One region of the Acetobacterium sp. K1/6 genome, then DNA from elsewhere that is predicted to be linked to it. Evidence: riboswitches for the same ligand, from Rfam matches in the RefSeq annotation. Region 1 holds a riboswitch; each other region holds the start of a gene.
The links. A riboswitch is a leader RNA that binds a small molecule or an ion and turns the genes downstream of it on or off. The one in region 1 is predicted to bind cyclic di-GMP.
Positions count from the first base shown of each region.

Region 1 (8,040 bases):
ATCATTGAAAGTGTTTTATAACTTCTGACAAGTTCATGTTGAAGGGTTTCTTTTTGTTTAAGGTCATCATCAATATCAATTAGCATATGAAAATAGTTATGACTGCAAATATCATGACCTTTCAGTGCCATTTCTCGCAGCAGATTAGGATTCGGACTGACTTGCTCTTCTTTTGGCAAATCTTCCTGATCGATATCAATATTCTTGGCGATAACGAAAAATGACGCCTCAACTTGATGTTTTTCTAAAACATCGAGAATTGACATAATTACTGGATCACCACCCCAATCATCAAACGTTAAATAAATGACGTTTTCGCTATTTTCATCAATTTTACCAGTTGTGTCAATACCGGTTGTATCGATAAAACCTTTCAGTTGCGAACCTGATACGCTTGGATTACCAATATAGTTTGAGTAAATCATTTGATCCGCAGTTTCTGAATCAATCTTATCAATCTCAACCGCTTCGCTTGGTGACTGAATTGAGTACAACCCTCTTGTACCAGTTTCAAAATTTTCATAGGTATTGATCATGTGAGATAAAGGTAGAATTTCAAAATTAATAGGAATTTGTCTTGTTTCAAATTTCGAATCTTCTTCCGTACTATCCACACAAACTGATACATAGCCGTTGAAAACATAATTCTCAGCAACCAGACTGACGAGTTCTCCTACCATTTCCGCGTTGTCATTAAATACAGTCGAATCCATGCGGAAATACGCGATATCACCACGCTTAAGCGATTTATAAACATAGACAGGCAAACATGTTTCTATGATTTCGTCAGCAGGCATCGTGGAAAAGGAGTTTCTAACCATCGAGACAGTATAAGTTATTAAATTGTATTCTTTTTCACCATTACTGATAACCGAAACGGCCTCTCTGATATTTCCTTCTGTATATCCATAGCCAGGCATATAATTGTTCGAATTAACCCCTATGCTTGTCAGCAGTAAATCGCATCTGTAGATTTCTTTGCAGACTTCTTCTACACTGAGATTTTGCAGATGTGAATCCTGAGTAACCCCGCCATTTCCTAATTCATGACCTTTTTCGATTATTCTAGCGATTCGACTCGGATACGCTTCAATTTCTTCAGCGGTGACAAAAAATGTTGCTTTGGCATTTCCCATATCCTCCAATTCCCCTAAAACATTATCAAGAACTACTTCATTACTGATGCCTCTAAATGTGAAAACGACTCCTTTTTCCGAGGTGTATAAATGACTGACGACTGGTGCTTTCTTTTGTTCGTTTTTTTCAATCATGGGTTTAAAATCAGGGTAGTCAATTTGATCTGTTTTGGAATCATTGTTTTTTTCTGGCAGCTTTGTTTGTGAACTCGATACTATCGGTAATCCTAAAAAGGCTGCAGTTTGACTTCCTTGTGATGAACCCTTACTTTCTTGAGAAGTTATTATCGCTGCTGTTGTTAAAGCGTCATCATCAACAAATACAGTTCTTACACCATTTTCTTTGAGAGCTTTCAACAACCATGTAATCATTTGAATCAGCTGCTCTTCCTCAGTGACACTCTCTTCTGTACTTTTTTTATCAAGTGTTTTCTTATCAATAGCGGGCTGAATAGGTTGATTTGACTTCCTATATTCGGATTCATCTAGTACATCATCCAGTTTTATTGAAACAATGGTTCCAGTTTTAATATTTCTTATATAGTTTGTCGTCATCTCGTATGATGAAAAACTTTGATAGCTAAGGTACTGATTCGATAAAACAACCTTATTCAAATTACTTGCATATGCTGATTCAAGGATTGAATCACCATAATGTGTTGTATTGCATTTCAGTAAAGTTGGAGTAATTCCCAATATGCTCTTCAAGACTAGGTTAGCCCTGCATAAATCTTCAATCTGTTCCTGCTGTGAAAGATTCATAATGTCTTTTGATCCGGAAAGTGTGTAGTTACCAACCATTTGATTATTTGTAACAATATTCTTCACAGCTTCACCATCTTCTGCAGCTTCTATTCCCGAAACAAAAAATGTTCCATTCATTTTATTTTCATTCAGTAAAACAATAATTTTATCCATTGTTTCCCGGTCTGAAAGACCGTCAAAGGTTAGTGCTATGACACCATTATTTGTTTCTGTACCTACTATAATGTCGGCTTTCTGACGATCATTGCTTAATCTGGTTAAAGCGTCATCAATCTCTTTTGAAGCATCATACTGAATTTTATTTACGATCATTTCACTTATCAGAGTACTTGAATCTTTAAAAAGAAAGTAAAATACTAAGGTAAGTAATAAGATCAGGAAAACTGCTACACTTATGATTTTAATCCCATTTCCAACATTTCGAAAGCTTTTCAAACTCAATCCCCTTTATCTACAGATTCCAATACTGAAAGCCAAAGTTTTCAGCCTCTTTTTTATTGAATATACTTTTTATATCAATCAATACTTTACCAGCAGTTTCAATTTTGCGATACATCTTTTTAACTTCATTCAGGGAAAGACACTTAAAATCATCATGTGCAACTGCGAAAACAATACAATCAGCATCACTTATCTGATCAACATCAACCAAACAACATTGATACTCTTTATATACTTCTTCCTTATCTGCAGTTGGATCGCATATCATTGGATTTAAATAATACCCTTTTAATAATTCAATAATATCCCATACTTTTGAGTTTCTTAAATCTTTGCAATTCTCTTTAAACGTAATACCTAAAACATAGATATTTGTCTCTTTGATACTAATATCCGCTTTAATTAATTGTCTAAATACTGCTTCAACAACAAACTTGCTCATATCATCATTGATTCTTCTTCCAGCAGATATAATTTGTGAATTATAGCCAAGTTTTTCTGCTTCATATATAAAATAATATGGATCTATGCCAATACAATGCCCCCCAACTAGGCCAGGGTAAAAATTCAGTGCATTCCATTTTGTGTTCATTGCTTTGATGACGTCCTCAGTATTTATATTCATATGATCAAAGATCATTGCTAATTCATTCATAAATGCAATATTTATATCTCTTTGTGCATTTTCAGCAATTTTAGCCGCTTCTGCTACCTTGATAGATTCAGCCTCAAAAATATCTGCTTCCACTACCAATCGATATACATTAGCAATTATTTGGCGCGTTTCAATATCTAATCCAGCAACAATTTTGGGTATGTTTTTTAGTCGATGTTGCTTATCTCCCGGGTTGATTCGTTCAGGCGAATAACCGACTGAAAAGTCAATTCCCGGAATCAAGCCTGATTCCTGTTGTAATATTGGTATACAGATATCTTCGGTAACTCCCGGATAAACTGTAGACTCAAAGACAATTATGGTATCTTTCTTCATATATCTACCAACCATTTTACTTGCCTCAATCACCGGATTTAGATCTGGCCTTTTATCTTGAAAAATTGGTGTTGGAACTGTAATAATAATGAATTTAGCATTTGCAATACATTTTTCGTCACATGTAAAATCTAATGCTGTCTTTTTTATTCGCTCATTTCCGACTTCATTTGTCGGGTCAATTCCGTTTTTATACTTGTCAATTTTAGTTTTATCAATATCAAAGCCGATAACATCAACCTTCTCCGAAAATCCAATCGCCAAGGGGATTCCTACGTAACCAAGGCCAACAACAAGAATTTTCTCCTTCTTTTGACAAATTTCCTCAAATATGCCCATAAATACCTCTTTCATATATTTGTAATAGACTTAAACTGCTGCAAATAACAATTGCGAACAAAAAAAAAGCTACCATAATTATGGTAGCTAGACTATCATAGTCGCACAATTACATGCGACTTTAGACTCTATGCTTTGCGTCTTCAACTTTCGTTAAGTTTGCCTTTACTTAATATCACACTATGCAATTCTTGGAGCAATTAATAATAGCATGAGCATTTACAAATTGTCAATATAATTTTGAATAATATTACAACTACATTACAAAATATCTTTTTCCGTTACTATTTAGGAAATTACAGCCTATTATTCTTTAACCGTTAGTAAACATCTTAATTTGTCAAACCCGTTTAAAGTGTTTGTTTATAAGCTTCACACTTCTTCTCCACAATCTCCTCAAACCGTTCATTATAAGTCCTCACGTCCTTAACCGTAAAGACCTTTCTGATATTATCGGTAACTGGATCATAGAGGTTTCCCGTTGCTCCGGCTCCGATACCGATAGTAGACTGGCATTCAGCCATCATCAGAATATTATAAATCCCTTCATGTCCCGGCTTTGCATACCCCGTATTCTCACTGTTATCTCTGGTGTATTTTAAACGATACAGATAATAGGGTTCAAAACCTTCACCACTTAAACGGCTCTTCACCGCCTGATAAAAGCCTTCACCATAGCCCTCTTTAACGACAATCCCGTTTTGATCTTTGATTCTGGAGCCCTTTTTAATCGATAGATTATGGATCGTTATATTTTCTGGTGCAAGTGCAATAACAGCGTCCAGTGATCGTAAAAAATCATCCGGTGTTTCATTTCCCAATCCCACAATCAGATCCATGTTCAAGGTTTTAAAGCCGAAGGATTTGACGAGTGCTACCTGTTTCTCGATCAGTCCGGCTTCCCATGGTCTTCCCACACTTTGCAACGTTTGCGGATTCATCGATTGGGGATTGAGACAAAGCCGCTCCACGCCATGATCTTTTGCAACCTTTAGCTTATCTCGGTTAATGGTTTCTGGTCGCCCTGCTTCTAAGGTATATTCTCTGAGATGGGATAAATCAAGGGATTCTTCCAACGATGACATCAGCGCATCCAACTGAATGGCGCTTAACACCGTCGGCGTTCCACCACCAATATATAAAGTATCAATCCGTAAATCTGAAGCGCTTAGTATTTCGCCAGTTTTTTTTATTTCAACAAGCAAATGATCAAAGTACTGTTCAAGATTTTCACCCTTTTTGTCGACGATCGTGGATACAAAGGAGCAATAATCGCATTTGGACGGACAAAGCGGAATCCCCACATATAGACTAATCAGGTGAGAATTTGCACACGCTTGTACAGCGGGAATAAAATCAGCTTGTTTTTTTGCAATCCGCATCAATAAGTCCGTGCGGTCACGACTGACCCGATAGTATTTTCTGAATCGATTGTTGATTTCTGTTGGACTCCACCCTTGTTTTACATACTTTTGCACCATTTTAACGGGTTTGATTCCTGTTAATGTTCCCCACTGCAGCTGCCTGTCAAAATACTCAGATAAAAAATCATAAAGAAACCCCTTGTAAATACTATTTTCAAGAGGATCATCACTGTTATTAACTTGAAAGGCCCGAGTTAATGTTTTTCCATCGTCCCATGTCAGGGTCAGAATGACTTGATTCCCCCGCTTTCTTTGAGATAATACACCATCAGCAGCTCCCGATACGACGTTTTTTACGCCTGGGTCAAAGGCCTGATATAATTCGTGGAAATAATACTCCAATTCCGGTCGTTCTAAATCAAAGCGAAGTACTCTCATCGGCTCTCTAAAAACGCCCCTTTAAAAAAGGATTGTTCGTTTTTTCGTACCCAATGGTCGTATTCTCGCCATGTCCCGGCAATACAGTGGTTGCATCGTCCAGAACAAACAATTTTGATTTAATTCCATTTAGCAATTCATTCAAATCACCATCGGCAAAGTCAGTCCGACCAATGGAGGTATTAAAAAGGGTATCTCCGGCAAAAAGCTGATCCTCTGCCAGAAGACAGATACCGCCCTTTGAGTGGCCTGGTGTATGAATCACCCGGAAAGCAATATTACCTAAGGTAATGGTCTCATTTTCATTTAAAAAACCATCAGCCGGTTCCAATATCATCGACATGCCTGCCAGAACCGAAAGGTTACGTCGCGGATCAATAAGACAATCAGCATCATTTTCATGAATGAGAACCTTGGCACCGGTTAACTTTTTAATCTGATTGACACCACCAAGATGGTCAAAATGACCGTGAGTCAGCAAAATATAATTCACCTTCAGTTTGTTTTCATTAATGATATCAGATATCCGCTGATCCTCAAACCCGGGATCAATGACTGCTGCTTCCAACGTTTTTTCATCCCAGACCACATAGCAGTTCGTTCCCATCTGTCCCAGGGATTTTTTTATTACTTTCATCTGTTTCTCCCTAATTTATCTAAAATTTCTTTTCACTGTCAAGTAACAAAGTTACCGGCCCGTCATTGACGATTAAGACTTCCATTTCGGCCTGAAAAACACCGGTTTCAATTTTCTTTATTGGCTGATCTTTCAATTTATCAACAAAAATAGCATATTTTTTCTCGGCCTGGTCCACTGGGCCACTTCGGGTAAAGCCTGGGCGCCGCCCTTTTCGACAGTCACCATAAAGGGTGAACTGAGAAACCAGCAAAAGTTCCCCATCCACATCAAGAATGGACCGATTCATTTTTCCATCAGCATCTTCAAATATTCTCAGGTTGACCAGTTTATTAATAATATAGTCCATATCGGTTTCGGTATCGTCTTCTTTAATTCCGAGAAGTACATTGAGTCCTTCGGCAATTTTTCCCACCGACTCATTACCAATCCGTACTTCTGAAGCGGATACCCGCTGTATGACTGCCCGCATAACGTCTCCTTATACTCGGTAAATCTGGATAATTTCTTTTATTTTGTTTAAATTTTTAATTAATAAATTTAGTTCCCGACGGCTTTTAACTTCAAGGGTGGCTGAAAAAAAGTCGTATTCATTTTTTTCATTTTTGGCATTGAGCGCGGTCACGGGTATGCCCATATCGAGAAAAGTCTTTGAAATCTGGATGATCGTTCCAGGGGATTCCTTAGCTTTGATGTGAATTTCTGCTGTAAAAGAACCCGTACTGTATTTATTCCATTCCACTTCCACAATCCGATTGGGATCGGTAAGGTTTAAAACATTAGAACAATCCGCTCGATGAACAGAAATACCCCGCCCTTTAGTAATGTACCCAACTATTTTATCGCCGGGCACCGGATTACAGCATTTAGCAAAATGAACATCAATTTCATTATGTCCGGCAACAATGACGGTGCTACTGGTTTTCTTGGCATCCTTGGTGGGCTTTTTTAAAACAATTTCTTCAACTTCTTCAGGAAATTCCTTGGGAAAAAGCAGTTTCATTTTCTGAAAAACAGTTCCAATTTTTATCCCATTATAACCAATGGCAGCATAAAAATCATTGAGGTTTTTAAAACTGCATTTTTCAGCCAGAAGTTCCAGGTTATTCAAGTTCAAAAGATTAGAGTGTTGCAACCCCTCACGCTTGATTTCCCGTTCCAGAATACTTCGACCCTTTTGCACATTTTCGTCTTTTTCTTCTTTTTTAAAATACTGCTTAATTTTATTCCGGGCGTGGGCACTTTTGACAAAGGTCAACCAGTCCCGACTGGGGCCGTTGGAATTTTTAGAAGTCATGACTTCGACGATGTCCCCGCTTTTTAAAGGGCTGTTCAGTGGCACAATTTTATTGTTTACCCGAGCCCCGACGCAGCTGTTTCCGATATCACTATGAATCCGATAGGCAAAATCTAGGGGACATGATCCCGCCGGCAACGGAACCACCGCACCTTTGGGTGAAAAAACATAGACCTCTTCGTTTAGCAGATCCACCTTGATGGTTTCCACTAGTTCCCCGGCGTCTTCCGAATCACGCTGGAGTTCAAGCATTTGGCGCAGCCAGGACATCTGTACTTCATACTTGTTGTCCTTGGCATCCATTCGGCCTTCTTTATACTTCCAGTGAGCGGCAATCCCATACTCTGCGGTTTCATGCATTTCTCTGGTGCGAATCTGAATTTCAAAGGGCTCCCCTTTGGGGCCCATAACCGTTGTATGAATGGATTGATAGAGATTGGGTTTAGGCATCGCAATATAGTCTTTAAACCGTCCCGGAATCGGCGTCCATTGAGAATGAACCACTCCCAGGACGCCATAACAATCTTTTAATGAATCCACAATAACCCGAACTGCAATCAGATCATAGATTTCATCAAAGCTGCGGTTCTGATTCTTCATTTTTCGATAGATGCTATAAAAATGTTTAGATC
Region 1 covers NZ_JAXQGA010000002.1:95,726-103,765, reverse strand. The annotation lists gene U2P91_RS02355 (polysaccharide deacetylase family protein) at 1-2,336, opposite strand, end outside; gene U2P91_RS02350 (nucleotide sugar dehydrogenase) at 2,353-3,672, opposite strand; cyclic di-GMP riboswitch class I at 3,752-3,846, opposite strand; gene hemZ (coproporphyrinogen dehydrogenase HemZ) at 4,023-5,474, opposite strand; gene U2P91_RS02340 (MBL fold metallo-hydrolase) at 5,482-6,111, opposite strand; gene dtd (D-aminoacyl-tRNA deacylase) at 6,131-6,583, opposite strand; gene U2P91_RS02330 (bifunctional (p)ppGpp synthetase/guanosine-3',5'-bis(diphosphate) 3'-pyrophosphohydrolase) at 6,593-8,040, opposite strand, start outside.

Region 2 (8,040 bases), on a different contig from region 1:
AAATAGTATCCTTCGGGTCAATATCAAAATAAACATTGACATCCCCAAATTGAAGATCGGCATCAATAATTGCTACTTTCTTGCCCATTTTTGCCAGTGAGACGGCTAAATTTACCGTGAGCGTCGTTCTGCCAATCCCGCCTTTCGCACCAAATACCGTGATGATCCGGGATTGCATGTTATTTGATGCGGCAATATCAGAATTTTCCATCCGGGATTTTTCCATGTAGTGGGCTAATTCAATATTTTCTGCCAATGTCTCGGTATCAATCGGGAACTGCAGTACTTTTCTTATGCCAGCCAGCATGACTTTTTCAATCATACTCACATCAAAACTGTCACATAACAGGATTACTGCACAACCGGGAATTTTAATATAGATCTTTTCAGCCAAATTAATGGCCGCTTTGTAGTCGTTCTCGCACTGAATAATCATCACATGGGGTTTTAAACTAATAGATTTTTCCAGAGCATTTTCATCCAACTTTGAAAACCCGATAAATGCGAGCGTGTCGTTTCGTAGCAGGCTCTTAATTTCATAGATCCGATTGTCATTGTTTCCGACAATCATTACTTTTATCTTTTCCATCGGTTCACCCCATTTCATTCTTTAACTATTTAGCAAGTTTTCGGTCGGTTTATTAAAATGTTACGGTATAAAGGGTCGCGGGCCTAAAATTGTGTTGTCAACTGGGGATCTTAGAACCAGGAGATATTTAGGCGTTTGATCAATTGATAGCGCATAGGTTATTTTTTCTACGTCGCTTGCCGGAACAGAAACCGTAACCGAGGTGTACTCCCCGCCGCTATCGCCTGCGCTGCTTGGTCCAATCTTCAAAATTTCAATGTTTTCGACGACATACTCAGAAACAATTGTTTTATCATTTTTTATCCAGATGGTAACAAGATCGACACGATCACCTTTTGTTAAATAACCACCCACACCCTTTTCTTCATCAACCAGGATCGTTATTCCCCGATAATTTGGTTCAATGGAATAAGACAGATTATTGTTTTCCTGGTTGGTATCGCTTAACCGAGTTGTCAGAATCTGTTCATTGGCTTCAATGTTTTCTTTGGTAATCCGGCCTAAAACATCTTCCAGATTGGCAATTGCCAATTGATGCACCATTTCAACGGGAATCTCTGCGGTTTTTAGCATTTCTTTTTCAATAACGGTGCCTTTGGGAATCGTCTTTATCGCTAAAACAACCGCTTGAGTTTCCTGGTTCTTTCCTTTTTCCAGCGAAGTAGCAAACTGAAAAACGGCAAATCCGGTAATCAATGATACAATCAAGGCGATTATGATGAGTTTTTTCATAAATTTCTCCATTCGACTGATTAATGGTTTATATTAATATATACCCATAATTTAATTAATAATTATTCTGACAGGATCAAATTATATAATCCAAAATCTCCTTCTGTGCCTTCCCCGACATTGCTTCCCGAAGAGGCGCCATTTGATACCATATTTAAGAATGATCCAGTAATATAACCATCATTCGTCTGGTTTTCCAGAAGAAATGCGGCAAAGCCCTCCACCACCACTGTTTTTTTATCGACGCCAAAGGAATAAACGGGAACCTTGACAATTCTCGGACAAGACGCCTCAAAGTTCTCTGTGGTACAGCCATCACCGCCACTGAGAGCTCCAAAATGGGTACAGGATGCATACCGTTCCTCAAAGCCCTGATAGGTGGGACCCACCATATTTCCACTTTCTTCCAACAGCACGTCACCTACGCTGATTTCGCCAGCATAACCCTGGGTAATCCAGATTCGATAGTCGCTGGCTCCGCCCCCTTGTCCATCAAGATCCAGGGCACCAAAGAATGAGGTTGAGCCGCTTTGGATGCCATATTTTAAGGTAACATGAGTCAGGTTGTTGCTGGCAATTCGGGCATCCATTTCTTCTTTGGTCAAACCAATGGGGGCAACCCCACTGGTTCGGATGACCGGAGAAAGTTTTGCGACAGCACTTCTTGAAAGATCAAGATAGTCAATCCCAAATATTTTGGCAAAATACATGGGGACAGTGTTATCAACGGTTACCCGTATTTCCGTGTATTGGCCATTGCTGATTTTACCTAAAACAATATCGTCTTGCGTTAAATCTTCAAATCCATTCAGGCTGGTATAATCAACGGCACTATTTTTTATCTGATTGACCTTTACCGTATTGCCGGTTTCAATGGGTAGCAACCGTCCCGCTGAATACACCGCCGCATCGGCCGCTTTTTGCTGTTCCCCGGTGCTTAAATAGGCCAATCCCAGATCGATCACCAATGCCAATATTCCAAATATAAAAACCATCGATACGGCTACAATAATCAATGCGTCGCCATGTTCTTCATTTTCTATCCTTTTAAAAGGTCGGTATTTATTGAAAACTTCGATTAATTTTTTCATTTACTCTACCTTCATGGTACAGGATGAAGAAAGATTCATGGTTTCACCCTGGACGAAAACACCGACAATTGGTGTTAGAATAGCAATATCATCGCTAATCTCAATTACCACATCTCCAAGACGAGGGTTTGAGACATTCGTAAAAGTAATGTCGATATCAACTGTACTGGCAATGTTCTCCGGAGCAATCGTCCGGATATGCTCTTCAATTGCTGTTTTACTGGTTGAATTAACGATCGCATAGCGTGCACCCTCTCGGGAGGCATAATCAATACTATTCTGGTTCATAAACAACCAACCAAAATCGATGATTCCACACAAAATCATAATCAAAATTGGCAAGGTTAATGCAAGCTCAACAATGGCCTGTCCGTCTTCTTTTTTTATTTTTTTGATTATGTTTGCAAACATTTTCCCTCCCCGATCATTTATAAAAATGATCTTATTATTAAGTCCTTTTGAACCCAACCTATGTCAATTGTTGAATTCATTAAAAAAGGCATATTGATTACGTCTGACAGAAATCTCTACTCTGACGTTGCCAATATGCCACTAGTTTCTTCACCGCAAACGCAATAACTACCAATAGATTTTATAATGCTAATTGGGTTCCAATATCCGTAAAGAATTGGCCAATTTGTGGTCCTAATAACCAGATAGCAGCAATGGCTGCCAAGGCGATCCCGGCAATGATTAATCCATATTCAACCAAACCCTGTCCATCTTCTTCCCTCATCATGTTTGTAAACAAATTTTTCATTTTAGTTCTCCTTTTAATTTTTTTGTGTTCGTTTTGTCAGTTGTGTGCACTATTGCTTTTTCTAAAGTGCCAACTGAGTTCCAATATCCGTAAAGAATTGACCAATCTGTGGTCCTAACAACCAAATTGCGGCAATTGCGGCTAATGCGATCCCGGCAATGATTAATCCATATTCAACCAAACCCTGTCCATCTTCTTCTTTCATCATTCGTACAAATACGCTTTTCATTTTATTTTCTCCTTTTAATATATTATTTATTAGTCTAACTAATAAGTTCTGTCATGCTGCTAATTGAGTGCCGATGTCAGTAAACATTTGGCCGATTTGTGGTCCTAATAACCAGATGGCAGCAATAGCAGCTAGTGCGATCCCCGTTATGATTAGTCCATATTCAACCAGCCCCTGTCCGTCCTCTGTTCTAATTATCCTTGACAATGCATTTTTCATTTCTTTTTTCTCCCTTAATAATTGTTGATTAAATTTCGTAATCGTTAACATTTATTTTCAATCCTTAAAATAACATTCCAAATTCAAATAGATGATCGTTTGCATTTATAAGATTTATAACTAAAACTGAGACAAAACCGGATGCCATAAACGGTCCCAAGGCAACCTTTGATTTTAAATTACCTTTTCTTCTGATAATCAGATAAATTGTGTAGATCATCAAAAAGAATGTCATAATCATAATTGCCGATATAATGCCATATACCCCTAAACAAAAACCAACTGCCGCTGCATATTTTACGTCTCCCCAACCAGCACCCTTTCCGATCATTGCTGGTAAGAAGAAAATAATAAAACCAATCACTAAACCAAAAATATTCATCCCGATACTTGTAATGGGTTACCTTGTTATGACAAAGGCTCCACCGACGAAGATGGTCATTAATACCAGTTCGTTGGGGATTTTTTTTATGCTGATGTCTACTACCGAAAGAATGATACAGATTGAAAAGAGCATCATATATTCCAGTGTTTTTGCTTCAAGTCCATTCAGTTTTACAAAGACTAACCAAACAAATGCATTCATTATCGCCCAAAAGATTGTTTTTGAAACACTGCCTGAAAATTGAGGGTGCTTCAGAATATTAACTCTTTGCTTGATCAAGTATACAGAAGATTTTTCCATCAAAGCGCCAACGACAGCTCCGGTTAATAAAACCAGTACAGTTATTGCAAATTGGTTCATCAGCTCACCTCCAGTAATTTTTGGTAATAAAAAAGCAACGATTTACGCGTTGCACTAAAGGCGAATTAAATACACCTAAAATCTGCAACTGGCTGTCATATAAAAAATTATTTAGACCCTATAGCTTTGCGTCCTCACCTTTCGGTAAGTTTGCCGAATATTAAATTGTCCAACAGGAGAAAACTAGAATAAAAAAACAACGCTCTGACACGTTGCACTAAATACACCATATAATGATGTTATCTTGCAACTGGCTGTCATATAAAAAATTACTTAGACCCTAAAGCTTTGCGTCCTTACCTTTCGATAAGTTTGCTAAATATTCTATTGAGATCATGATAGTTCATTGTATTTGATATGTCAAGAGAATTATTTGCTATATTTTAAATACCGAGCATATTAAAGAGTAATATTTTGCACATTATTTTTTATTTGTCATACTAAACATAAAGATACGAATTCATTATGTTCGTCGATGTTTCTCAACATTCATTCGATTATCCTTAAATTATGTTGCATCTAATTGTTATATAGTTATCAATATTATCTTTTATTATGATAATCTAATATTATTGCCATTCTTTAGAAATGTTAATTTTTAATGCTGCAAATACTTAAGCCATCGAAAAAAAAAACACGCTAACCTCAGAGATGATTTTATAGTTATAATTTTTACATAAATACATTTGTTCGCCTTGTTGTATTCCCTCTAAAAAATACTTAATAAATAATTAAGTATTTGACACAGAAAGCAGACTGTGTTACATTTTGATTATGTTAGCAACATCTAACATATATTTAAACTGGAGGTTATCTTATGAGCATTGTTATCATTGGCGGAAATGATCGTATGATTTATCAATATAAAGACCTATGTAAAGAGTATAACTGCCGTGCCAAGGTATTCACTCAAATGCAGGGTGCCCTGAAAAAGAAAATCGGAGTTCCTGATCTAATCGTATTATTTACTGGAACCGTCTCTCATAAAATGGTTAACTGTGCGACCTTTGAAGCGAAAAGACTTAACTTGCCGCTCGCTCGATCGCATACAAGTAGCTTATCTGCATTACGTAGCATTTTAGATGAGCACTGTTCTGTGTGCGAAAAACGGGACAAGTGCCATTTAAAAACGATATCCCGCGGAGTGTAACAATGAGTACTTTTGAGGAAGAAATTATCCGACACTGCTCTCCAACTCTAGCTGGAATCAAAACTGGGAATTTATTTAGCTATTCTTTCGATGATCACGATCAGTTGATTAATCAAATCACCAATTGGAACAATACTTTGAATGCTCGTGGAGTTTATTTTGAACGATTAAAAACCAATCGAAATCGTGTTCTTCTGTACGTCTACCGTAAAAATAGACTTAACCGTGACCTCTCATGTCCCAAAGTCGAACGTTTTTTAAACAAAATTGGCTATCCAACAGGGGATCTTGAATCGTGTTTGGCATTTTTATCAGAACGCATTCACGACTCAGCAGATTTCCCCCATGAAATTGGCTTGTTCTTGAGCTATCCTTTTGAAGATGTAGAAGGCTTTATCCAAAACGAAGGAAAAAACTGTAAACATTGCGGTTACTGGAAAGTCTATTGTAATGCGAACGAAAAAATTAAACTTTTCAGCAAATATAAAAAATGCGCGACAAAATATTATCAATGCCTTCTCAAGGGATCTTCGATCATACGTTTAACAGTAGCCGCGTAAGAATTTCTTAGACATTTTGACTTATTTTAGGCAATAGGTTTAAGTGATTTTTCTTCTTTATTGATTACGACAGCTTCTTTGGGACTTAAGCATTTCTGAATACAATATTTCTTAATTAATTCATAATCAAAAATATAGTAATAGAGCGTATCTTCAATCAGCTCCCACAATGATTATTTAATTCCGAATAATCTCAATTTTATAACCATCCGGATCAGTTATAAAATAATAACGGGGTTTCCCATCGCCACTCAGTCCTTTTAGCGGTGTTGGCTTATAGCCCTTTGCTTCGTGAGTTGCAAAAGACGCCTCAAGATCATCAACGAGCACCGCTAAATGACCATAGGCCGTCCCCAAATCATAAGGGAGTGCTTGCCCATAGTTAAAGGTCAGTTCCAACTGATGGCTGTTAGAACGGCCATCCCCTAAAAACACCAAGGTGAATTCATAAGTTGGTTCGTCCCGTCGCTTCACTTCCTCAAATCCTAGTGCTTCTTTGTAAAACGCTAAAGATCGTTCCAAATCCAATACCCGAATCATCGTATGTGCCATTTTGTAATTTCCCATAATAGTCTCCTTATAACTTAATTTATTCCTATATCACTTTCTGTATCACTTTTTTTAATATTTCAGCTAAGCTCTCTACAACCTCTGGATCGTAGTGAGATATCTGTCCATATCGTCATCCTTCTTCCGTTGCATTTAGACACTTTTCAGGCTCCAGAATCCCTTGTCATAACATTTCTACGCTAAACATTTAGTGGTGCTCACCGGCACATCCTTCGGTACCTTCGAAATTTCTAAGCAACGGCAAGGTCCGTTTCTTCATCAATTCCAGGACTTCCCAACCGGAATGACCGGCTCCAAGAAACCGGGTCAAGCAAGCGTCAGCCAAAAGATCAAAGGCCGATTGACTTTTGAAGTTACCAGTGATAATTCCTTCACAGTTCAAATCAATGATTCTTTGAGCCAGCTGCTCTGCTGTTAAATCCTCAATTTTTTCAATTGACTCGATCGCAGTCTCTGACCGTCGGACCACCAATAAATACTGGCTGGTATCAAATTCAGAAGCAACCGATGACTCCAGTTCTTTTCCATTCATAGTCATTGCAATTTTCATATTTATCTCCAATCTTTTTAATTTGTTAACGTATTTTTTTAATTCAGAGGGGTGAGCATGGTTTTATAAAAGGCATAAGCTTTGGAAGATTTTCCAATGCAGTAACCGATATAATGATCCAACAGATCATTTATTTTTATCACCTCGACGGTGCTTACTTCCCGATCTTTTAGCTGTTTGATCGGCTGTCCTAAAAAATCCCGGAGTAGTTTTAACATCGTGGGGCTCAGCTTATAGAGGTATCCCTCGGTTGGTTCCTGACAGTCACTGCAAATGACCCCATTGTTTTCAATGCTGAAGAGGCTTAAATCTTGATCATTCTGACACATCATACATGTTTTTAGACCTGGGCGGTAGCCTAAATAACTAACTAGTTTCATTTGAAAGGCGCCCACCAGAACCAGGTCGTTTTTTGCTGTTCCAGCTGATATATAAAACAATACGTGAAGGAGTAGTTTTAAAATTTCCGGGCTTTTCTGAAAAAATTCATAGGCATTATACATCAGATCCAGTAAATAAGAAGCCAAGGCCATTTTAGTCAGATCATTCCGCAATGGATAAAAGGCCTCAATTAAATTGGACTGATTGATGATGCCAAAATTCTTACCGGGATAATAAACAAATTCACTATAGGCAAAGATCTGGGTGCTGGCCAGAAGGCCACTTTTCTGACGTCGGACACCACGGGCAATACATTGAATCTTACCATCATCTTCGGTGAAGATGGTCAGAATTTTATCCTGTTCTTTATAGGGCTGTTCTTTAATGACCAGTCCTTTTGTTTTAATCAGAGCCATAATTCTCCCAACTAGAGGATTTATTCAAAATAGCCTAAATCTTTCAAA
Region 2 covers NZ_JAXQGA010000005.1:199,377-207,416, forward strand. The annotation lists gene U2P91_RS06465 (AAA family ATPase) at 1-589, opposite strand, end outside; gene cpaB (Flp pilus assembly protein CpaB) at 650-1,321, opposite strand; gene U2P91_RS06475 (Tad domain-containing protein) at 1,384-2,412, opposite strand; gene U2P91_RS06480 (TadE/TadG family type IV pilus assembly protein) at 2,413-2,823, opposite strand; gene U2P91_RS06485 (Flp family type IVb pilin) at 3,005-3,172, opposite strand; gene U2P91_RS06490 (Flp family type IVb pilin) at 3,234-3,401, opposite strand; gene U2P91_RS06495 (Flp family type IVb pilin) at 3,453-3,671, opposite strand; gene U2P91_RS06500 (hypothetical protein) at 3,685-4,002, opposite strand; gene U2P91_RS06505 (hypothetical protein) at 4,021-4,365, opposite strand; cyclic di-GMP riboswitch class I at 4,446-4,530, opposite strand; cyclic di-GMP riboswitch class I at 4,608-4,692, opposite strand; gene U2P91_RS06510 (DUF2325 domain-containing protein) at 5,183-5,515, shown strand; gene U2P91_RS06515 (DUF3793 family protein) at 5,518-6,075, shown strand; gene U2P91_RS06520 (VOC family protein) at 6,253-6,642, opposite strand; gene U2P91_RS06525 (NifB/NifX family molybdenum-iron cluster-binding protein) at 6,833-7,195, opposite strand; gene recO (DNA repair protein RecO) at 7,234-7,992, opposite strand; gene era (GTPase Era) at 8,013-8,040, opposite strand, start outside.
Region 2: linked by a shared signal. The riboswitch ahead of U2P91_RS06505 (hypothetical protein) and the one ahead of U2P91_RS02350 (nucleotide sugar dehydrogenase) in region 1 are both predicted to bind cyclic di-GMP.

Region 3 (8,040 bases), 110 kb from region 1:
TTATCACTCTGGAATTAAAGAAATCACTTTCCTCAAGAGTTGGTTCAAACACAACCACTTCAATTCCCTTCGCTTTAATTCGTTTCATGACACCTTGAATAGCCGACTCACGAAAATTATCAGAATTCATCTTCATTGTTAACCGAAAAATGCCGACAATTTTAGGTTTTCTTTTTATGATCATATCTGCAACATGATCTTTTCTGGTACGATTTGCATCCACAATTGCCGACATAATGTTTTGAGGAATGTCGGCGTAATTTGCCAGCAATTGTTTGGTATCTTTCGGCAAACAATAGCCGCCATAACCAAAAGACGGGTTGTTATAATAATTGCCAATTCGAGGATCCAAACTTACACCCTGAATAATATCGTGAGTATTGAGACCTCTTACCTCTGCATATGAATCGAGCTCATTAAAATAAGCGACTCTTAAAGCCAGGTATGTATTGGCAAAAAGTTTGATTGCTTCTGCCTCCGTAGAATTCGTGTAAAGAATTTGAATATCTTTTTTTAACGCACCCTGAGCCAGTAATTCCGCAAAGACTTGTGCACGTTCTGAGCGCTCTCCAACCACAATTCTTGACGGATAAAGATTGTCATACAAAGCATGCCCTTCTCTTAAAAATTCTGGTGAAAAGATAATATTCTCTGCTTCAAATTTTTCTTTTATGGCCTCTGTATAACCAACTGGGATGGTAGATTTTATAATCATCACCGCATCTGGATTGATGGCCAAAACGTTTGCAATAACCGCTTCAACGGTTCTGGTATTAAAATGGTTTTTTTCCGGATCATAATTTGTTGGTGTTGAAATAATCACATACTCGGCATCTTTGTAAGCTTCATAGTTATCAGTTGTTGCACGTAAATTAAGTTGTCTGGTATTTAGATATTCTTCAATTTCACTGTCAATAATCGGAGATTTTTTATTGTTGATCATCGCAACTTTTTCTTTTATAATATCAAGTGCAATAACCTCGTTGTTCTGAGCCAATAAAATGGCATTTGACAACCCCACATAGCCGGTTCCGGCGATTGTTATCTTCATTTTAATATCCCCCGTCGTTATCTTATTTATTGATCTTGTAATATGATTTATACCATTTCACAAACTGAGCCAAACCCTTTTCAATACTTGTACTCGGTTTAAAACCAATATCTTTCTCAAGATCGCTGACATCCGCATAGGTTATCAACACATCACCTGGTTGCATCTCCATAAATATTTTTTCCGCTTTCATCCCCAGTTGATCTTCTAAGATCGTAATGAAGTGCATTAAATCTACCGGACTGTTATTTCCGATATTATAGATCTTATACGGTGCAAAACTTGTGCTTAAATCATCTACGCGTTCATCCCAATTCTCATTGGCAATGGGAATTTTATCAATTAATTGGCTGATACTCCGTACAATATCGTCTACATAAGTAAAGTCCCTTTTCATTTCACCGTGATTAAAAACCTTTATCGGTGTTCCTGACAAGATATCCTTAACGAAGGAAAAATAAGCCATGTCCGGTCTTCCATACGGTCCATAGACCGTGAAAAACCGCAATCCCGTTGTTGGAATATTATATAAATGGCTGTATGTATGTGCCATCAGTTCGTTCGCTTTTTTTGTTGCCGCATAAAGGGAAACCGGATGATCAACATTATGGTTCGTAGAAAATGGCACAACTTTATTTCCACCATAAACAGAACTTGACGAAGCATATATTAGATGCCTAACCGGGTAATTGCGACATGCTTCAAGTACATTCATAAATCCGATGAGATTTGAATCAAGATAGGCATAGGGATTGCTAATCGAAAAACGAACTCCCGCCTGGGCTGCCAAATTAATTACATACTCTGGACGATGTGTTTCAAAAATCTTATCAACTGAAGGCTTATCTTTTAAATCAGCCTTGTAAAATAAAAATTGTTTATGTGCTTCCAAAATTGCTAATCGATCTTTCTTTAACGATTGTTCATAATAATCGTTCAGATTATCAACGCCTACAATTTGATGATTCTGTCTAAGCATTAAATTCGCCAAATGAAAACCAATAAAGCCTGCTACCCCAGTAATTAGTATCTTCATTTTTACAACCGCCTTTATTATCGACTTGTTTTTTTTGATAGATAATTTATATTTTACCCTTTTTGCTCCCATCTTACCAGTTTTTTAATTAATATTCATTCCGATAAAATAGTTTTCCATTTTTATATTGTTTTATCATAACTTAAAAAAAGCCCTGTTTAAAACAAGACTTTTCAAAACTTTTATTTTTGAGATTGTGTGAAATGATTTTGATCGATCGTTCTCTAGTCAACTTTTGCTGTCAAAAGGTTAAAGTTGTTGGCAACTACCGAGAAATCAGAACTGGCATTCAACCGCTGAAATCCGCTATACGAATTATCAGATACTTGAATTGACGTTCCTTCCGGGTTGTAAATCAAATAAGAATACGCCGTACCACTGTTCGTAAAGGTATTATTTCGAAGGACTGCCTGCGATCCCACGCCTCTGAATCCGATGCCATATTTATCAATGCTTTTGTATTTAAAGTTTGAATTTTCAACAACGACGTTGGTCGTTTTTGATGCGCTGTTAGCACTTATTAAAGGAATTTTATCCACATTCGTTACGTCCATGCCAGAAATATTTGTATCCTTTACTTCTCCGATTAACCAGAATAGTGCTCCTGCCATACCGGTTGAGTCGACAGTAACATTTGAAATATTTGACTGCGAACTGTTACCAATGCTGAACGCTCCAATATCGGAGGTCGATGGTATGGCTCCGCTGATATTTACATCGTTTATGCTTAAGTTATTTGCATTTACAATTTTGAATCCCAGACTACTGCCTTCGATGCTTAATCCTCTGATGGTAACGTTATTCGCACCGGTATTGATGTGCATACCGACGACACTGTTTTTAATACGACAGTTCTCAAAAACGATATGATCAGGAGCGGTAGGGAATTTGTCATTGCCAGCCACCGCAATTCCTCCTCCAGAAGCATTGTTAAACTCGACATTTCCAAAGTAAAAATGACTGTTATCACCGCGGATGTATGCCGAATGTAACCATTTTGTTCCGCCCTCGCTCGAATTCAAAACACTGTCTGTCATCGTAAAGTTATTGGTTCCTGAAATTTGAATCGGCATGCCAGATTTATCAATTTTCAGATTGCTGATGGTAATTCCAGTATTTCGAGTACTTCCAGATTGCCCCATTTTTATGCCAACATACATACTGTCCATAGCGACATCTTTGATCGTCAGGTTACTGATCCCCTGAAAAAACATCCCCTGCACATTACTGATCATGCTGTTTGCATAATAATCGGTTCCAGCGATCGTGTTTTGAGATTTTAGTGTCAATCCTTCAATGGTTACGTTTGAAATATATGATGCGGGATTCGACCATAGAATATTTGCAACTGCTGACTGCTGGGGCGCCATGTATAAAGTCGCGCCATAGCCGCTAATTTTTGTATTATTCTTTAATTCCAGTTGACTCGTAACCATATAGGTTGCAGCAGGCATTGTTAAGGTTACATTTTTACTACTTGCCTCGTTAATGGCTTTTTGTATCGCTGATGTATCATCACTGACACCATCGCCTTTCGCACCAAAATCTCTGACGTTGACTTCCTGACTCACTGGTGGGGTTGGTTCTGTGACTCCTGGGTCTGTGACTCCTGGGTCTGTGACTCCTGGGTCTGTGACCACTGGGTCTGTAACCACTGGGTCTGTAACCACTGGGTCTGCGGGTTCGTTGGCTACTCCAGCTGACTGCTTTTCAATGATGATTTCAATTGCCTCTAAGCGCAGACTTTTTCCTTCCGAGCCTGAGAGTGCCCCGTCTGACACCCAACCTTGAACCCAACCTTCATTTTGAATATGGGTTCGGTATTTAACAGAATAATTTGCTGCATTCTCACCGGTTAATCTAATCTGGATTCCTTCCAGCCGAAATCCTTCGCCTTCAGATCCTGAAAATTCTCCGTTTGTAGCCCATTCCTGCTCCCATCCCTTATTTTGCACATGTGTCCGATATTCAATTTCTAACCCTGAGGGGACGCTTCCAGTCAGATTTATTTTTATTCCCTCGAGGCGATATCCCTTTCCTTCTGAACCGGAGAGTTCACCACTACTCATCCAGCCCTGTGACCAACCTTCATTTTGTATATGGGTCTGATAGGTGACTCCAGGTAATTCAGTCGCTTCGGTATCGATGGTTGCTGCTAAAACGTTCGAAGAAAAAACGCTACTTAACATCAATAGGATTACCACCACACTTACACAAATTTTCTTTGCGCGATGATCCAAACTATAACTCATTTTTTTGCTCCTTTCGGCAACCGGCTACCTTTCTCTTTGAGTTAAGGCCCTTAGTTTTGCGTCCCAACTTTTCAATTGGTTTGCCTTTATCGTGGACAAAATTGTTAATATTCGACCACTTTAATTTGTAAAATAAAGCCTTGTTCAAAAGAGCAAGGCTTTTAGTAATTGCTTTATTGAATTAATACGATAAACGATATGTCCATTTTTAAAATCGATTAGTCAACTTTTGCTGACAGAAGGTTGAAATTATTGGTAGCTACTGAAAAGTCCGAGCTGGAAGTCAAGCTTTGGAATCCGCTGTAAGAATTGTCAGATACCTGAATAGCTGTTCCTTCGGGATTGTAGATCAGATAAGAATATTCAGCACCGTTATTTACAAAGGTATTGTTTTGAAGCACTGCTTGTGAACCAACGCCTCTGAAACCAATTCCGTATTTATCGATATTGTTATATTCAAAACTGGAGTTTTCTACAACAACATTGGTCGTTTGAGACGCGCTGTTGGCACTAATCAAGGGAATCTTATCCACATTCGTTACATTCATTCCAGAAACGTTAGTATCTTTTACTTCACCAATTAGCCAGAATAAGGCTCCTGCCATACCATTGGCATCGACTGTAACATTTTCTATATTTGCTTGATAACTATTATTAATAATGAATGCACCAAGATCAGTAGTTGATGGCATCGCACCGCTAATGTTTACATCTTTGATATTCAGGTTGTTTGCATCCGTTATCTTAAACCCCAAACTGCTTCCTTCGATGGTTAAACCTGAGATACTCACATTGTTTGCACCAGTATTGACGTGCATACCGACAACACTGTTTTTAATACGACAATTCTCAAAGACAATATGATCGGGTGCAGTGGGGAATTTATCATTGCCAGCTACTGCAATACCGCCACCAGGGGCATTATTAAATTCAACATTGTTAAAAAGGAAATTACTGTTATCGCCTCGGATGTATGCTGCATGAAGCCACTTCGTTCCGCCAGAATTGGCATTCAGAATGCTATCTGTCATGATTAAATCGTTGGTACCAGAAACCTGAACAGGCATGCCAGTTCTATCGATATTGAGGTTGCTGACAGTAACTCCCTGATTCCGGTTGCTTCCAGATTGTCCCATTTTTAAGCCTACATACATACTATCCATCGAAACATCTTTGATCGTCAGGTTACTGATGCCCTGAAAAAACATCCCCTGAACGTTGCTGATCATGCTGTTTGCGTAATACTCGGCACCTGCAATCGTGTTTTGAGATTCTAGTTTCAATCCTTCGATCGTTACATTAGAAATATACGAATCTGGATTTGACCATAAAATATTGGCAACTGTTGACTGCTGGGGTGCCATGTACAAGGTTGCACCATAGCCGCTGATTTTTGTATTGTTCTTCATTTCCAATTGACTCGTAACCACATAGGTTGCCGCCGGAATTAACAAGGTGACATTTTTACTGCTTGCCTCGTTAATGGCTTTTTGAATGGCCAAGGTATCATCGCTGATACCATCCCCTTTCGCTCCAAAATCTTTGACGCTGACTTCCTGACTGACAGGTGTCGTTGGTTCTGTAACTTCTGGTTCTGTCACTATCGGTTCTGTGACTACCGGTTCTGTGACTACCGGTTCTGTCACTACCGGTTCTGTCACTACCGGTTCTGTCACTACCGGTTCTGTCACTACCGGTTGAGTAATTCTAATCGGTCTTCTTGGGGGTCTAACTCTGGCAGCAAACGCTGAATTTACTGGCATCGCACTGAATAATACAAATAGTGTGACTAAAAAAACAGATAACTTTTTCATGATGGTATTCCTTTCGGTAGCTGGCTGCCATTTTACAGGCCCTTAGCTTTGCGTCCCAACTTTTCAATTGGTTTGCCTTTATCGTTGGATAACGATGAATTCAGAACAAAAATAATTTCAAATAAAAAACTTCCCCTTCGGTAACTGGCTGCCATTTTACAGGCCCTTTAGTTTTGCGTCCCTGTTTTTCAACAGGTTTGCCTTTATCGTTGGAAAGTTATTCCACGATACTTATTAACTTAACTCTGTTTTTTTGTTGATACCTTCCTTTCGTTAGCTACCTACCGACTTATAGGCACTAAACTTTACGCCACTGAATTTTAACAGGTCCGTATTTACTCCTAGAAAATAAAACTGTAATTAATACAACTCAATCATTAGTTGTCATCTATTAAACGTCTCTTAAACCTATGCATTTGATAAATATGCGATCATTTTTTGTAACTATTAAAATGAAAGCAGGAGAATATTCGAATATTAAAGTATTTACTTTTACGAAGTCACTATATCACATATCCAGAGATTAGTCAATACCTGTTGGATGCTTTATATTAATAATATTTTAATACTTAATTGATTTTCCTAGATTCTTGCGTAATAATCAATTTTTGGGGCAAATAAAGAGTATATAAAAAATATCCAATAAATCCGAACTCAAAATATTAATTTATAGGAGTAAAATCAGTGCTAAAAAAAATAAAATTTCTACTCATTACAATGGATAAACGCTTTTTTAAAGGCATTTTCAAAGCATTTTATACACGTCATTTACAGTACCGAGGAAAAGCATACTGTCTAACCAATGAATTATACTTTCCTCCTCATACATCTTCAAACAAGAACATACGTATTGGACCTGCTGGAGAATTATTGGCTATCGGTGGCGATTTAACTCCAGAACGAATTATTTACGCTTTTAAAAACGGAATCTATCCATCATCACTCATTAATCAGCCAATTCTCTGGTGGACATCAGAAATTCGTTGTGTGCTGTTTCCTGATCAGGTTCATATTTCAAAAGTTATGTGGCGACTAATCAAGCATAATAGTTTTTATCTGACGGTAGACAGAGCTTTTATTGACGTTGTAAATGGGTGCACTGAATCAAGAGAAAACTACACTTGGCTAACACCTGAACGTAGAAAATCCTGCTGTGTTTTGCATGACTTAGGTTACAAACACTCCATCGAAGTTTGGTATAACAAAAAACTGGTTGCCGGTTTGTTTGGATTCGCCTTTGGCTCCTATTTCCATATTTCCTCAATGTTTACACGAATTAATCACGCTTCAAAATTTGCAATGATCGCTCTAGCCATTCGACTGGAAGAATTGAATTATGCAATCCTGGACTGCGGAACTTGGCCAACTGATCACCTGAAAAGTATGGGCGCTGTCATTATTGATCGTGATCAGTTTCTTGAGCTGTTGGACCAAAGTATTAAGGCTCCTGAAGTCATCGAAGATTGGGAAAGCTTGTTTGAAGATTGGGACTTTTGCCAAGCCGTAAAAAACCACTTTGTCAAAAATAAGCATGATACAATTTCATAAATCTGTATCAAACCTTGCCTAAAAGCGCTAGCCCCTGCCGTCAATTAGATCATATTCCGTTAGTAGCGCTTTAACCTGCGTCAATGAATTAAACATCAGCACATCTATGATCGATAAATTGGGAACAAATGTATTGTAATACTGCCGATAGTGTAGCGATTCTCGCGTTTTAATAAACTTTAAAAGAATTCCGTTTTTTTTAAATTGCTCTGCTGAATAAAGATCCATTCCACCAATTGAATTTATATAACGATTTGCTTTGAGTTCTTTGCATACGTAGATAACAGAATCCTGATAGTTCAGTTCAGGTGAAAGCTTGAAACTCGATTCGATGATCAT
Region 3 covers NZ_JAXQGA010000002.1:200,891-208,930, reverse strand. The annotation lists gene U2P91_RS02840 (nucleotide sugar dehydrogenase) at 1-1,051, opposite strand, end outside; gene U2P91_RS02835 (NAD-dependent epimerase) at 1,074-2,087, opposite strand; gene U2P91_RS02830 (glycosyl hydrolase family 28-related protein) at 2,312-4,339, opposite strand; cyclic di-GMP riboswitch class I at 4,352-4,434, opposite strand; gene U2P91_RS02825 (glycosyl hydrolase family 28-related protein) at 4,558-6,153, opposite strand; cyclic di-GMP riboswitch class I at 6,166-6,240, opposite strand; cyclic di-GMP riboswitch class I at 6,290-6,365, opposite strand; gene U2P91_RS02820 (leucyl/phenylalanyl-tRNA--protein transferase) at 6,838-7,701, shown strand; gene U2P91_RS02815 (WbqC family protein) at 7,729-8,040, opposite strand, start outside.
Region 3: linked by a shared signal. The riboswitch ahead of U2P91_RS02825 (glycosyl hydrolase family 28-related protein) and the one ahead of U2P91_RS02350 (nucleotide sugar dehydrogenase) in region 1 are both predicted to bind cyclic di-GMP.